DNA from 3 places in the Shewanella sp. SG44-6 genome. Region 2 is predicted to be linked to each of the others. Evidence: predicted binding sites of a transcription regulator. Region 2 holds the regulator's gene; each other region holds the start of a gene.
The links. Region 2 encodes MetJ, which represses methionine synthesis genes. Its sites were predicted from a motif close to TAGACGTCTAGACGTCTA; they were not measured.

Region 1 (4,010 bases), on a different contig from region 2:
ATGTCGCCCTATTAACGTCATCACTTCTGTCTTGATTATCAGTAGCGTTTGAGTTTAGGTGATTAATAACTGCTATCGCTTCTTTTTGAGCTAATCGCGCATAAGGCATATGCTGACGATAGAATAATTTAATGGCTGACCATTCTTTTATTGCACAGAGCTTAATCGCTGAGAGTTTGCTTTCAGCAAGTTCAATCGCGTTGCCTTCTACAGCGGTAGGATGACTCGCAATCGACTTATTCGCAATTAAATCAGCTTCAATGGGTTCCGCCCCTACGGATGGCGGTGCAACAGCTTGCTTTGCTATTATATTTTTTTCTAGCCAAGTGGCTTGATACATAATGAGACCCAGTGTCGAGATTAAATCATTAGCTTATTACATCGGCTAGTGCAAATTGGATAGCGCCAATAACATAAAACCGCCAAATGGCGGTTTTATGTTTGATATCGTTTTAGCTTAGCCAACAAGCGTTAAGGCTATATCGATACCTAGCTTATTATAGTCCGGCATCAGCACGGAGAATCTCAGCTTTATCTGTCGCTTCCCAAGGGAATATATCGCGACCAAAATGGCCATAAGCTGCAGTTTGTTGATAGATAGGACGCGCCAAATCTAGCATTGCGGTTAAACCATAAGGACGCAGCTCAAAGTGCTGACGGATCAATTTGATCAATACTTCTTCAGACACTTTGCCAGTACCGAATGTTTCGATACTGATAGATGTTGGCTCTGCAACACCAATAGCATAAGACACTTGTAGCTCACAGCGATCAGCAAGACCTGCAGCAACAATATTTTTAGCCACATAACGTGCAGCATAAGCTGCGCTACGGTCTACTTTCGATGGGTCTTTACCAGAGAATGCACCGCCACCATGGCGCGCCATTCCGCCGTAAGTATCAACGATAATCTTACGTCCAGTTAAACCACAATCACCAACAGGTCCGCCAATAACAAAGCGACCAGTAGGGTTAATAAAGTATTTAGTGTCTTTGTTTAACCATTGTGCAGGTAATACAGGCTTGATGATGGTTTCCATTACGGCTTCAATCAAATCTGCTTGTGTTACGTCTTCACGATGTTGAGTTGACAATACAATCGCATCGATACCGATGATTTTGCCATCGTCATATGCAAAGGTTACTTGGCTTTTTGCATCTGGACGCAACCAAGGTAAAGTGCCGTCTTTACGCACTTCTGACTGACGCTTAACTAGCTTATGAGCGTAAGTGATGGGTGCAGGCATTAATACGTCGGTTTCATTGCTGGCATAGCCAAACATTAAGCCCTGATCGCCAGCGCCTTGTTCAGCAGGATCTGAGCGGTCAACGCCTTGATTGATGTCTGGTGACTGTTTGCCAATGGCATTAAGTACCGCACATGAATCAGCATCAAAACCCATATCTGAATTGGTGTAACCGATTTCGCGGACGGTTTTACGGGTAATTTCTTCAATGTCTACCCAAGCAGAAGTGGTGACTTCACCGCCCACTAATACCATACCGGTTTTAACATACGTTTCGCACGCAACACGAGCCTTTGGATCTTGCTCAAGTATTGCGTCTAATACCGCATCAGAAATCTGATCGGCGATTTTATCTGGATGACCTTCTGAGACCGACTCAGAGGTAAACAAGTGCTTTGCCATAATAGGAAAATCTCGTTGGTTGCATTTGAATATACGTCTAGACGTCTATTTTAGTCGAAATCTAATTTGATAACACCCCTTAATACGAATTTAAGCAGATAATTGTGCAGTAGTGCATGAATATTTTTTACTCTCTATGAGTGTGTTTAGCTAATGGGTTAATTAAACTGCTGATTAAATTAAGTTTTAATCATTTTTGTTGGTCTGCTTTAAACACTTTAGTGCCATTAATTGAACAATATTGAGGATGATTATGAGGTGTTAAGTGTTGAGACAAGTTGACGTTTTACTTACCCAGCGCTGTTTTCTAAGCTGACTGTCAATAAATAATTACTCAGTATGTAGATGTTCATTACGGGGCTTTTTGCATGTTATCTACCCAATAAACATCAGCGGCAAGACGACCTTAATAGGTAAAAGTGAGCTTATTACTGACTAAAAATGTAATGAGAGAAATTTTAATTTGCGTCACATCGCCTTGTAGGGGAAAATATGGCTTCACAATTGCCCGCTAGACCTTACAAACAAGCAGGAGAGAGCATGTCATCTCGTAAAGTACTCGCTAACGCTATTCGCGCCTTAAGTATGGATGCGGTTCAAAAAGCCAATTCTGGTCATCCAGGTGCCCCAATGGGTATGGCTGATATCGCCGAAGTGCTATGGAATGATTTTCTAAAGCACAATCCAACTAATCCTAACTGGGTCGATCGCGATCGTTTTGTTCTGTCAAACGGTCATGGCTCTATGCTTATCTACTCTTTATTGCATTTATCAGGCTATGAGTTGCCGATTGAAGAGTTAAAGCAATTCCGTCAATTACATTCAAAAACACCTGGTCATCCTGAGTATGGTTATACTCCAGGTGTTGAAACCACCACCGGTCCTTTAGGCGCAGGTTTGAGCAATGCTGTTGGTATGGCGATTGCCGAAAAAACCTTAGCGGCTCAGTTTAACCGTCCTGGTCACGATATTGTTGATCATTTTACCTACTGTTTCTTAGGTGATGGCTGTTTAATGGAAGGTATTTCTCACGAAGCCAGTTCATTAGCCGGCACATTAGGCCTAGGTAAGTTAGTGGCATTTTGGGATGACAACGGTATTTCTATCGATGGTCATGTTGAAGGTTGGTTCACTGATGATACGCCTAAGCGCTTTGAAGCCTATGGCTGGCATGTTATTGCTGATGTTGATGGTCATAATCCTGATGCCATCCGTGCAGCAATTGAACAAGCTAAATCTGTCACCGATAAGCCATCGATGATTTGCTGTAAAACCATTATTGGTTTTGGTTCTCCGAACAAATCGGGCAGCCATGATTGTCATGGTGCACCATTAGGTGATGCTGAAATTGCAGCCGCTCGTGAGTTCTTAAACTGGCCACACGCTCCTTTTGAAATCCCATCTGATGTTTATGCTGGTTGGGATGCCAAACACAAAGGTGAGGCAAATGAGTCATTATGGAATGACAAGTTTGCTGCATATCAAGCTGCGTTCCCAGAACTTGCTGCAGAATATGATCGCCGTGTTTTAAAGGGTGATTTACCTGCTGATTTTGAAGCAAAAGCACAAGCCTTTATCCAAGAAAGCCAAGATAAAGCCGAAGGTATTGCGAGCCGTAAAGCGTCTCAAAATGCGATTGGTTTCTTTGGTGCTATGTTGCCAGAATTACTTGGCGGTAGCGCAGACTTAGCCGGTTCTAACTTAACGCTTTGGTCTGGCTCAAAAGGTATTCAAGACGATCCTGCCGGTAACTACATCTATTACGGTGTACGTGAATTCGGTATGAGCGGTATTATGAACGGTGCGTCGTTGCATGGTGGTTTTATTAACTATGGCGCTACCTTCATGATGTTTATGGAATACGCGCGTAACGCAGTACGTATGTCAGCATTAATGGGTATTCAAAACATTTTCGTTTATACCCATGACTCTATTGGTCAAGGCGAAGATGGTCCAACGCATCAGCCGATTGAGCAATTAGCTAACTTACGTTTAACGCCAAATATGGCAGTATGGCGTCCATGTGATGCAGCAGAAACGGCTGTTTCATGGAAGGCGGCAATTGAGCGCCGTGATGCACCAACATCATTAGTTTTCAGTCGTCAGGGTCTTAAGGCTCAAGCGCGTACTGCGGAGCAATTAGCTAACGTTGCTAAAGGCGGTTATGTACTGTCTGATTGTCAAGGCACTGCTGATGTGATCTTAATTGCAACCGGTAGCGAAGTGCAATTAGCCATGGATTCAGCCGCTGAGTTAAGCAAACTCGGCCAGAAAGTGCGCGTGGTTTCTATGCCTTCTACGACTGAGTTTGATAAGCAAGATGCTGCTTACAAAGAATCTGTATTACCAAAAGGTGTCACT
Region 2 (4,010 bases):
TTGAACCACCAAACTTATGTAAATGACTTCGCGTCATTACTAACTCCTTAAACAACTAAGACTTTTATTGCGACAGCTATACTTCTAATTTGAAATAAACAGTGTGGCAAGTGCATATTTTCTATTTTACTTTATTTGGCCGGAACCACAGCAAACTTAAACTCGAATTAAGCCAACTCAAGCTGATTTTATCGCAGTAACAGCGGCGAGACCGGCTTGAATATCCGCGAGCAGGTCATCTGCATCTTCAATACCGACAGATAATCTCAGTAAAGTGTCTTTAATACCAGCCTGCTGCCTTGCCTGTGGGTCCATTGCACGGTGAGTCATGGTGGCAGGAACAGCAACTAAACTTTCCACTCCGCCTAAACTTTCAGCAATACTAAACAAAGATAATGCCTGTAAAAAGGCCACCACTTCAGCTTCGCCACCGGTTAATTCAAAACTTAACATAGCGCCAAAACCTTGTTGTTGTTTTGCGGCAATTTCGTGACCCGGATGGTCTTTTAGCCCTGGATAATACACCTTGGCAACCACATCACTGGCATTGAGTAATTCTACAATTTTTTGCGCATTACGTTGATGCTCACGAATGCGGACTGCCAGCGTTCTTAAGCCACGTAAGGTTAAATAGCTATCAAAAGCAGAACCGGTTAATCCAAGGGTGTTTGACCACCAATGTAATAATTCACCCACTTCAGCATCTTTAGCCACCACAGCGCCACCGACCACATCACTGTGACCATTAATGTATTTGGTGGTTGAGTGAATAACGATATCGGCCCCCAACAATAAAGGTTGTTGTAATATTGGCGACAAAAAAGTGTTATCAACCGTCACTAACGCGCCAACCTCATGGCAAGCGATACTGATCGCATTAATATCGACTACCCGCAGTAATGGATTTGATGGCGTTTCTAACCAGACCATTTTGGGATTTTGCGCTATCGCGTTGCCCAGCGCTTGCGCATCAGTTTGATCAACAACCAATAACTTAAATTGACCTTTTTTGGCCAGGTTAGTAAATAAACGGTAACTGCCACCATAACAATCGTGCGGCACAACCAATAAATCATCTGGGCCCAACAAACTGGTCACTAAGGTAATGGCCGCCATGCCGGTACATGTCACCACACCAGTTACACCTTGCTCAAGTTTTGCAATCGCCTCACCTAATATACAACGCGTCGGATTACCTGAACGGCTGTAGTCAAACTCGCGAGGATTAGTATGGCCATCAAATGAATAATTGGTCGATAAATAAATCGGCGGCACAATAGCACCATGTTGTGTGTCTGTTTCTATACCCTGGCGAACGGCCAAAGTGGCACTTTGATACTGAGTCATAATTGATTCCTAAAAAGTCACAAACACACAATAGATGTCTAGACGTCCAAATTTACCGAAGAGTTCTCCCTGAGTCAACCAAAATAGACGTTTAGACGTCTAAACATCGAGAAATCTATTTGCATCGGGATTAAATAGTAGCAATAATTTGACTAGAGATTGTAACGGTTTAAAATCTGCAGCGTATTTATCGTTAAGGGTAAGTTAATGACTGAATGGAATGGCGAATATATCAGCCCATATGCCGAACACGGCAAAAAAAATGAACAAGTAAAAAAAATTACGGTTTCTATCCCTTTAAAAGTATTAAAAGTACTGACAGATGAGCGGACGCGTCGCCAGATAAATAATCTGCGCCATGCAACTAACAGTGAACTGCTATGCGAAGCATTTTTGCACGCGTACACAGGTCAACCATTACCTTATGACGGTGATTTATCAAAAGATCAGCCTGATAGCATTCCAAGTGAAGCGAAAAAGTTAATGGATGATATGGGTATCGAATGGGAAGAGCTCGAATAACCTACAGGTTAATGAATCCCTCACCGACTTTAAAACTGCCCATTGATACCAATCCTTATTGAAGTTTGCTCTTTTAGCGAAAATGATTAGCGTGGTATTCGAGGCAGTCTTTAAAGGCATAGTTGCTGTACGCCTAAAATAGATCCAATTTCAATGTGGATTGCTATAAGCAGTAATATTTTAAAGAGAAATTATGATGTCATTTATCGATCCAACCACTTTGATACTGGCATCAATTATTGTATTTTTTGGCGCGCTAACCCAAAGCTTAATTGGCTTTGGGTTAGCCGTTGTAGCAAGCCCACTACTGTATATTGTTAATCCTCAATTAGTTCCTGTTCCTATTATTGCCATGGGTTTTGCAATCTCTGCAATGACCTTGTTTAGAGAGCGCGGCCACCTGCAGTTTAATGGATTACAATATGCCTTACTGGGACGTGTTCCAGGAGGATTTTTAGGTGCAGGGTTATTACTGTTTGCACCACAAGCCATACTAGGCTTGGTGATTGCAGCAATCGTGTTTATTGCCGTTATCCTAAGCGTCTTTCGCTTTACCGCACCAATCAATCGCATCAGTTTATTTATCGCTGGGGTATTTTCGGGCATATTTGGCAATATCGCTGCGATCGGCGGCCCACCAATGGCCATTTTACTTGCCGGTCAAGATGCCAGTCAATTTAGGGCGGCGCTATCAGCCTTTTTTGTCTTTAGCTCATTAATCGCATTGGCTATTTTAGCCGTTGTCGGCTTAGTTGAAGTAAAACATTTATGGCTATCACTGCTATTACTCCCCTCAGTCATTGCTGGCTACCTTGTCTCTGGTCGATTAATTGGCCGTGTCGATAAAGAGAAAACCCGGGCTGCGACATTAATATTGTGTAGCATTAGCGCAACAATATTAGTAATAAAGTCGACAATCGCATTAATTTAACGCCACTCACTGATTATCTTTATCAAATGACCTTCCAACAAACAGGGCTGCACATTATTTTATGTGGCTGAATCCCTGTCACTAAACGTTAATTTATCCTCTAGCAAACTATTACCCTCTAGACAATAGATCTGCATCACACCAACTCCATTAGATTTTTATCAATTAACTTTTTTTCAATTAGTTTTTTCTCATGGATATGATCTACTTCAAATTAACACTAGCCCCTTTTAGGTAACATTATTTACAGCAAAACAATAAATATATGTTGCTAAGGCACCAGCCATAAAAAGCTTTGTAGAGGATAAAATGATGAACATTTACGTTAAAGTTGGTATTGCAATCGCGATTGCATTTTCTCTTGGTAGCCAAGTAATGGCTGCAGAAGGTGGTAACCCTAAAAAAGGTAAACATCTTTATAAAAAAGAATGTAAAGCTTGCCACAGTGCCAATAGTGAAGGCAAAGAGCTCACCCCGATGACCAAAACCATGAGCCAGTGGGATCGCTTTTTCACCCGCGATATGCATAAAGCCAAACCTGCTGTTTTCGAGGCGCTATCAGAAAAAGACTTGAAAGATATTCAACAGTTTTTATATGACCACGCAGCCGATTCAGACCAACCAGCAACCTGTGGCTAAGTCATTACAGCTTAGGGCCTTGTCGTCTTAAGCGTACACATCAGCCAATAACCAAACTGACAAAATAGTGAGGCTTAGCCTCAGGGATTTTTACACCAAAAATTTGCCACATCAGCTTATACATTTGGCAAGTTTAGGGGGAGAGAAAGATGATGAGAACTCTGATATCAATACTTGTAGCTAATGCGCTTTTCATGAGCGGCGCTAGCTTAGCGGCAGACACCGATTCACAAAAAATTGCCGATCTTAAACAACAACTGGCCACCATTACCGAAGATCTTGACGACTTAAACTCACGGGTTGATAAAACTGAGCGCCATACGGCACTGGACAGAGTGTCCATCACTGGTGACTTTAGAACCAAAGCACACTCATTACATTATCAAAATGTCACATGGAACCCTGCCATGAACGTTAACTTTTCTGATTTTGGCGCGAAAGCCATGTCAGGAGCATTTGGCGATCCAAATAGTGCCACCTCACCATTGGGCCAAATGATGATGGCTAATCCTGATTTAGCCAGCGCGTTTCAAAGCGGTATGCTGCAAGGCATTATGCCAATGGTGTTAGG
Region 3 (4,010 bases), on a different contig from region 2:
GAAAGACAGAGCCATTCATCTCCCTAAAGAATATGAGCCTCTCACCAATTAATTTAATAAACAACATTAGCTTATTTGACCAAATAAATAAGCTTGTTGACAATTAGTTAGGGTCATCAAGTTTCCTGCACTGCCTCTGCGCTTAATCACTCACCTATAAAACCCGTTCCCTGATTTCTACTCGTTGGTTCTCAAGCTCTCTGCTGTGTTGAATTTGTCTTATTGGCAAAAGCTACATCATTGCTTGAGAATCTCTATTTTGTGATTATCAAAGTGTTATAAATTTAAATTATCAATTAGATAAGTTTTGATAATTTTTATTCATTACCTGTCCGCCGTAAGATTACGCCATCGAACAAAGACGAATCAATAGTTTTTAGGAGTAAGTTATGAAAATGAATCATGTAGGTTTGATGGTTGGCGACATGGATAAAGCGGTTGAGTTTTATACTAAAGCGCTGGGACTAAGAGTGGTGATGGGTAACACTAAGGTTCAAGAAGAACGTAAAACTGCTATTGGCAGAATGTGTGTGGCCGTTTTTGGTGAAGGCTTTAAAGGCTTTAACATTGCACACTTAGTCACGACTGACGGTATTGGTGTGGAGATGTTTGAAATGATCGACCGTCAACAACGTCACGAAGTTGATTTTACCCGTCTTGGTATCTTCCACTTTTGTTTGCAAACAGATGACTTTGAAGGCGCTATTGCGCGTACGGAGCAATATGGCGGTAAAGTAAGAATGGACATTATGCGCTACCACCCAGAAGACGACAGTAAGCTAGCACAAATGGTCTACTTAGAAGACCCGTTTGGCAACTTGTTTGAACTTTACTCGCACAGCTATGAAGAAACTTACTCTACTGATTACGAGTAATTTGTTTAACGATATCCGTATTACTTTAACGCTACCTAGATAGTAGCTTTTTTATGTCATGGGAAATGTTTTTGAGGTTACTTTTGAGCATTTTTGCAGAGAAACTTAATATATATCAAACGATTAAATAATCTAACCAGCTTAATCAGAGTAATACTCGTTTTTATTAACCGCATAAGAAACTCATTTATTGTCAGTTTGATGGTTTGTCACACAGTGATTTGATAAAGGCTTGCAGACATATGCAGATGGCTGCGTAACTGATTTGAGCTGTTAGGCACTAAAAGGAATACAGTGAACACTTATAGTCGGTCTGTAGTCATTTTTATTGTGGTTCAAAGGATTTGGCTGGTTTCGTTAGCGCTCGCGTTATTGCTTGCGATTGAGCTGTAGACTTAAATTGGTTAATTGATGGTATTTTAGCTTGACTTAGGATGCAGTTAAACTAGTATATGGACATATAGACGTCCAAACGGCTAAATTGAAAGTTAGTTAATTGGTATTGGCTCCTAAGTTTTACAGAAGTTGAAGGAATACATTATGGCTTTTCATCATGCGCAACATGCCCAGTCGTTAAATCAGAGCTTGTCTGAGCTGAATGATATTAATGTTTCTTTTGAGTTCTTCCCGCCATCAACGCCAGAGATGGAAGAGATCCTGTGGAATTCAGTTCGTCGTTTAGAGCCGTTAAACCCTAAATTTGTCTCTGTGACTTATGGTGCCAATTCCGGCGTACGTGATCGTACTCATAGCGTGATTGAACGTATTCAGAAAGAGACGAATCTTCTAGCGGCACCGCATTTAACCTTGGTTGATGCTAGTGATGAAGAGTTAGTTGAACTGGCAAAGCATTATTGGAATTCAGGTATTAGAGACATTGTCGCCTTACGTGGTGATTTGCCTGAAGGCAGCCCAAAACCAACTCGCTTTGCTAATGATTTAGTACGTTTATTACGTTCAGTGGCAGATTTTGATATTTCGGTTGCGGCGTATCCTGAGGTTCATCCAGATGCGCGTAACGCTCAGGCTGATTTAATTAACTTGAAGAAAAAAATTGATGCGGGCGCCAACCGTGCCATTACTCAGTTTTTCTTTGATGTTGAATCCTATTTACGTTTTCGCGATCGCTGTGTCACCGCTGGCATAGATGTTGAAATTATCCCTGGCATTTTGCCGGTGACTAACTTTAAGCAAACTAAACGTTTTGCTGGAATGACTAACGTGGCGATTCCACATTGGTTACATCGCCAATTTGAAGGTTTAGATGACGACCCTGCAACTCGTCAGTTAGTTGGAGCCAACGTTGCGATTGATATGGTAAAAGTATTGTCTCGTGAAGGGGTTAAAGATTTTCATTTTTATACTCTTAACCGTGCCGAATTAACTTATGCTATTTGCCATACGTTAGGTGTGCGTCCAAAGTAAACAGGCATAACGACTCTACGCCTATTTTATCGTTGCAAAAATGCTCATTCATTTAAACCATTAAATTGCGCCTTTTGCCTTGAACTAAGCGTAAATAGCTTAGCGTTGAATAGGCCGTCCTATTCAAAAAAGTTAAATTAGAATGGCTGCTAAGTCGATAGCAACAGACGCAGTGGTCATAGTCTCTAACCCCGTTAATGATTTCATTAGCGGGTTTTTTGTTTAATATTTATGGCCTTTTGTGTGAGTATTCGACGTTTGCCGTATTCTTTTTTTCATATTTATAGCCTATGGTATATTAACAACAATTAATAACTAAAAAGGTGTGATGATGAAAACATCCTTTTATGTACTCAGTGTATTGGCTGGCTTAACCATAGTTAATATTGTGCAAGCAAATGCTGCAGAACCTCAACAAGCCATTCCACCCGCCGCTCAGTTATGTACTTCTTGTCATGGTGCTCAAGGTCAAGGAATTGATATCATTGGCCCTCGTTTAGCTGGTTTATCGGCTGAATACATTACCAATCAACTCAAGTTGTTTCATGCCGGTAAACGTCAAAACCCCACCATGCTAGCAATGGCTGCCACGGTACAAGGTGATAATATTGGCCTAGTGGCACAATATTTTAGCCAACAGCCAGTTGCTGATATTTCGCTGCAATTTCGCGGTGACAAGGTTGCCATTAGTGATCCCTCTGAAAGATTAGCCTTTCAAGGCGATTGGTCGCGAACTATTCCGGCGTGTACCAGTTGTCATGGGCCATCGGCAATTGGCGGAGGCAATTTCCCTCGCTTAGCAGGCCAGCAAGCCAGTTACATCAAGACCCAACTATTAGCTTGGCAAGACGGCACTCGAACCGGTGATATTGACAATATGATGGGTAATATTGCGCGGAAATTAACAGCTGCCGAAATCGATGGTTTATCGCAGTATTTTGCCAATATAAAATAAGGACATGGCTATGAAATTATTATCGCTATTGAGCATTGGTGTCCTGTTTAGCTTGCCTTTACAGGCCAATGAAATGTTAACTGAAGTTCCTGCTACAGCTTCAGCAGCACTACCTGATCGCCAAGCGGCATTGCCTGCAGTACCTAAAAAAGTGGGTGAGAACTATCTACAACCTGCGTCATTAACCGATATTCCTGCGGGAGTTTTTGGTGACAAAGTTCGCCTAGGCTATCAATTGTTCGTGAATACTCAAACGCTTAGAGATAAGTACGTTGGTAATCAACTCAGTTGTGCTAATTGTCATATGAATGCAGGGCAACAAGCTAATTCGTCGCCTTTATGGGGGGCATATTTTGCCTATCCGGCCTATCGTAAGAAAAATGATAAAGTGAACAGCTTTCAAGAGCGTGTTCAAGGTTGTTTTACTTATTCAATGAACGGTAAAGCGCCCGAGTCTGGTTCTCCTGAGTTAGTGGCAATATCTGCTTATTCATACTGGTTAGGCATGAGTGGATTAATGGCACAATATAACGTTAGCGGCCCTGTGCCTGAGTTATCTGATGCTGAATTAGTGAAAGGTGCAATGCGGGATGATTTCCCGATGCCAGAGGCCATTGCCAAAAATTTAGATACCAAAGCGCTAAGTCAGTTACCTGGCCGGGGCTTTCCTAAAGCGCCAGATCCAGAATTAGCCTATGCGCCGGAGCGCGGTATGATTGTTTATCAAGCTCATTGCCAAACTTGTCATGGCGAAG

Region 1: the regulator MetJ is predicted to act here: its motif matches at 1,680-1,697, upstream of metK (methionine adenosyltransferase).
Region 3: the regulator MetJ is predicted to act here: its motif matches at 1,337-1,354, upstream of metF (methylenetetrahydrofolate reductase).

What each region holds. Positions count from the first base shown of each region.
Region 1 covers NZ_JACJER010000035.1:1,543-5,552, forward strand. Annotated here, with positions in the region: gene H5185_RS08385 (GNAT family N-acetyltransferase) at 1-340, opposite strand, end outside; gene metK (methionine adenosyltransferase) at 498-1,649, opposite strand; gene tkt (transketolase) at 2,190-4,010, shown strand, end outside.
Region 2 covers NZ_JACJER010000006.1:67,106-71,115, reverse strand. Annotated here, with positions in the region: gene H5185_RS02240 (bifunctional aspartate kinase/homoserine dehydrogenase II) at 1-37, opposite strand, end outside; gene metB (cystathionine gamma-synthase) at 178-1,347, opposite strand; gene metJ (met regulon transcriptional regulator MetJ) at 1,555-1,869, shown strand; gene H5185_RS02225 (sulfite exporter TauE/SafE family protein) at 2,063-2,800, shown strand; gene H5185_RS02220 (cytochrome c) at 3,110-3,439, shown strand; gene H5185_RS02215 (DUF3373 domain-containing protein) at 3,592-4,010, shown strand, end outside.
Region 3 covers NZ_JACJER010000065.1:22,469-26,478, reverse strand. Annotated here, with positions in the region: gene H5185_RS12940 (3'-5' exonuclease) at 1-27, shown strand, start outside; gene H5185_RS12935 (VOC family protein) at 390-875, shown strand; gene metF (methylenetetrahydrofolate reductase) at 1,416-2,300, shown strand; gene H5185_RS12925 (c-type cytochrome) at 2,632-3,255, shown strand; gene H5185_RS12920 (c-type cytochrome) at 3,266-4,010, shown strand, end outside.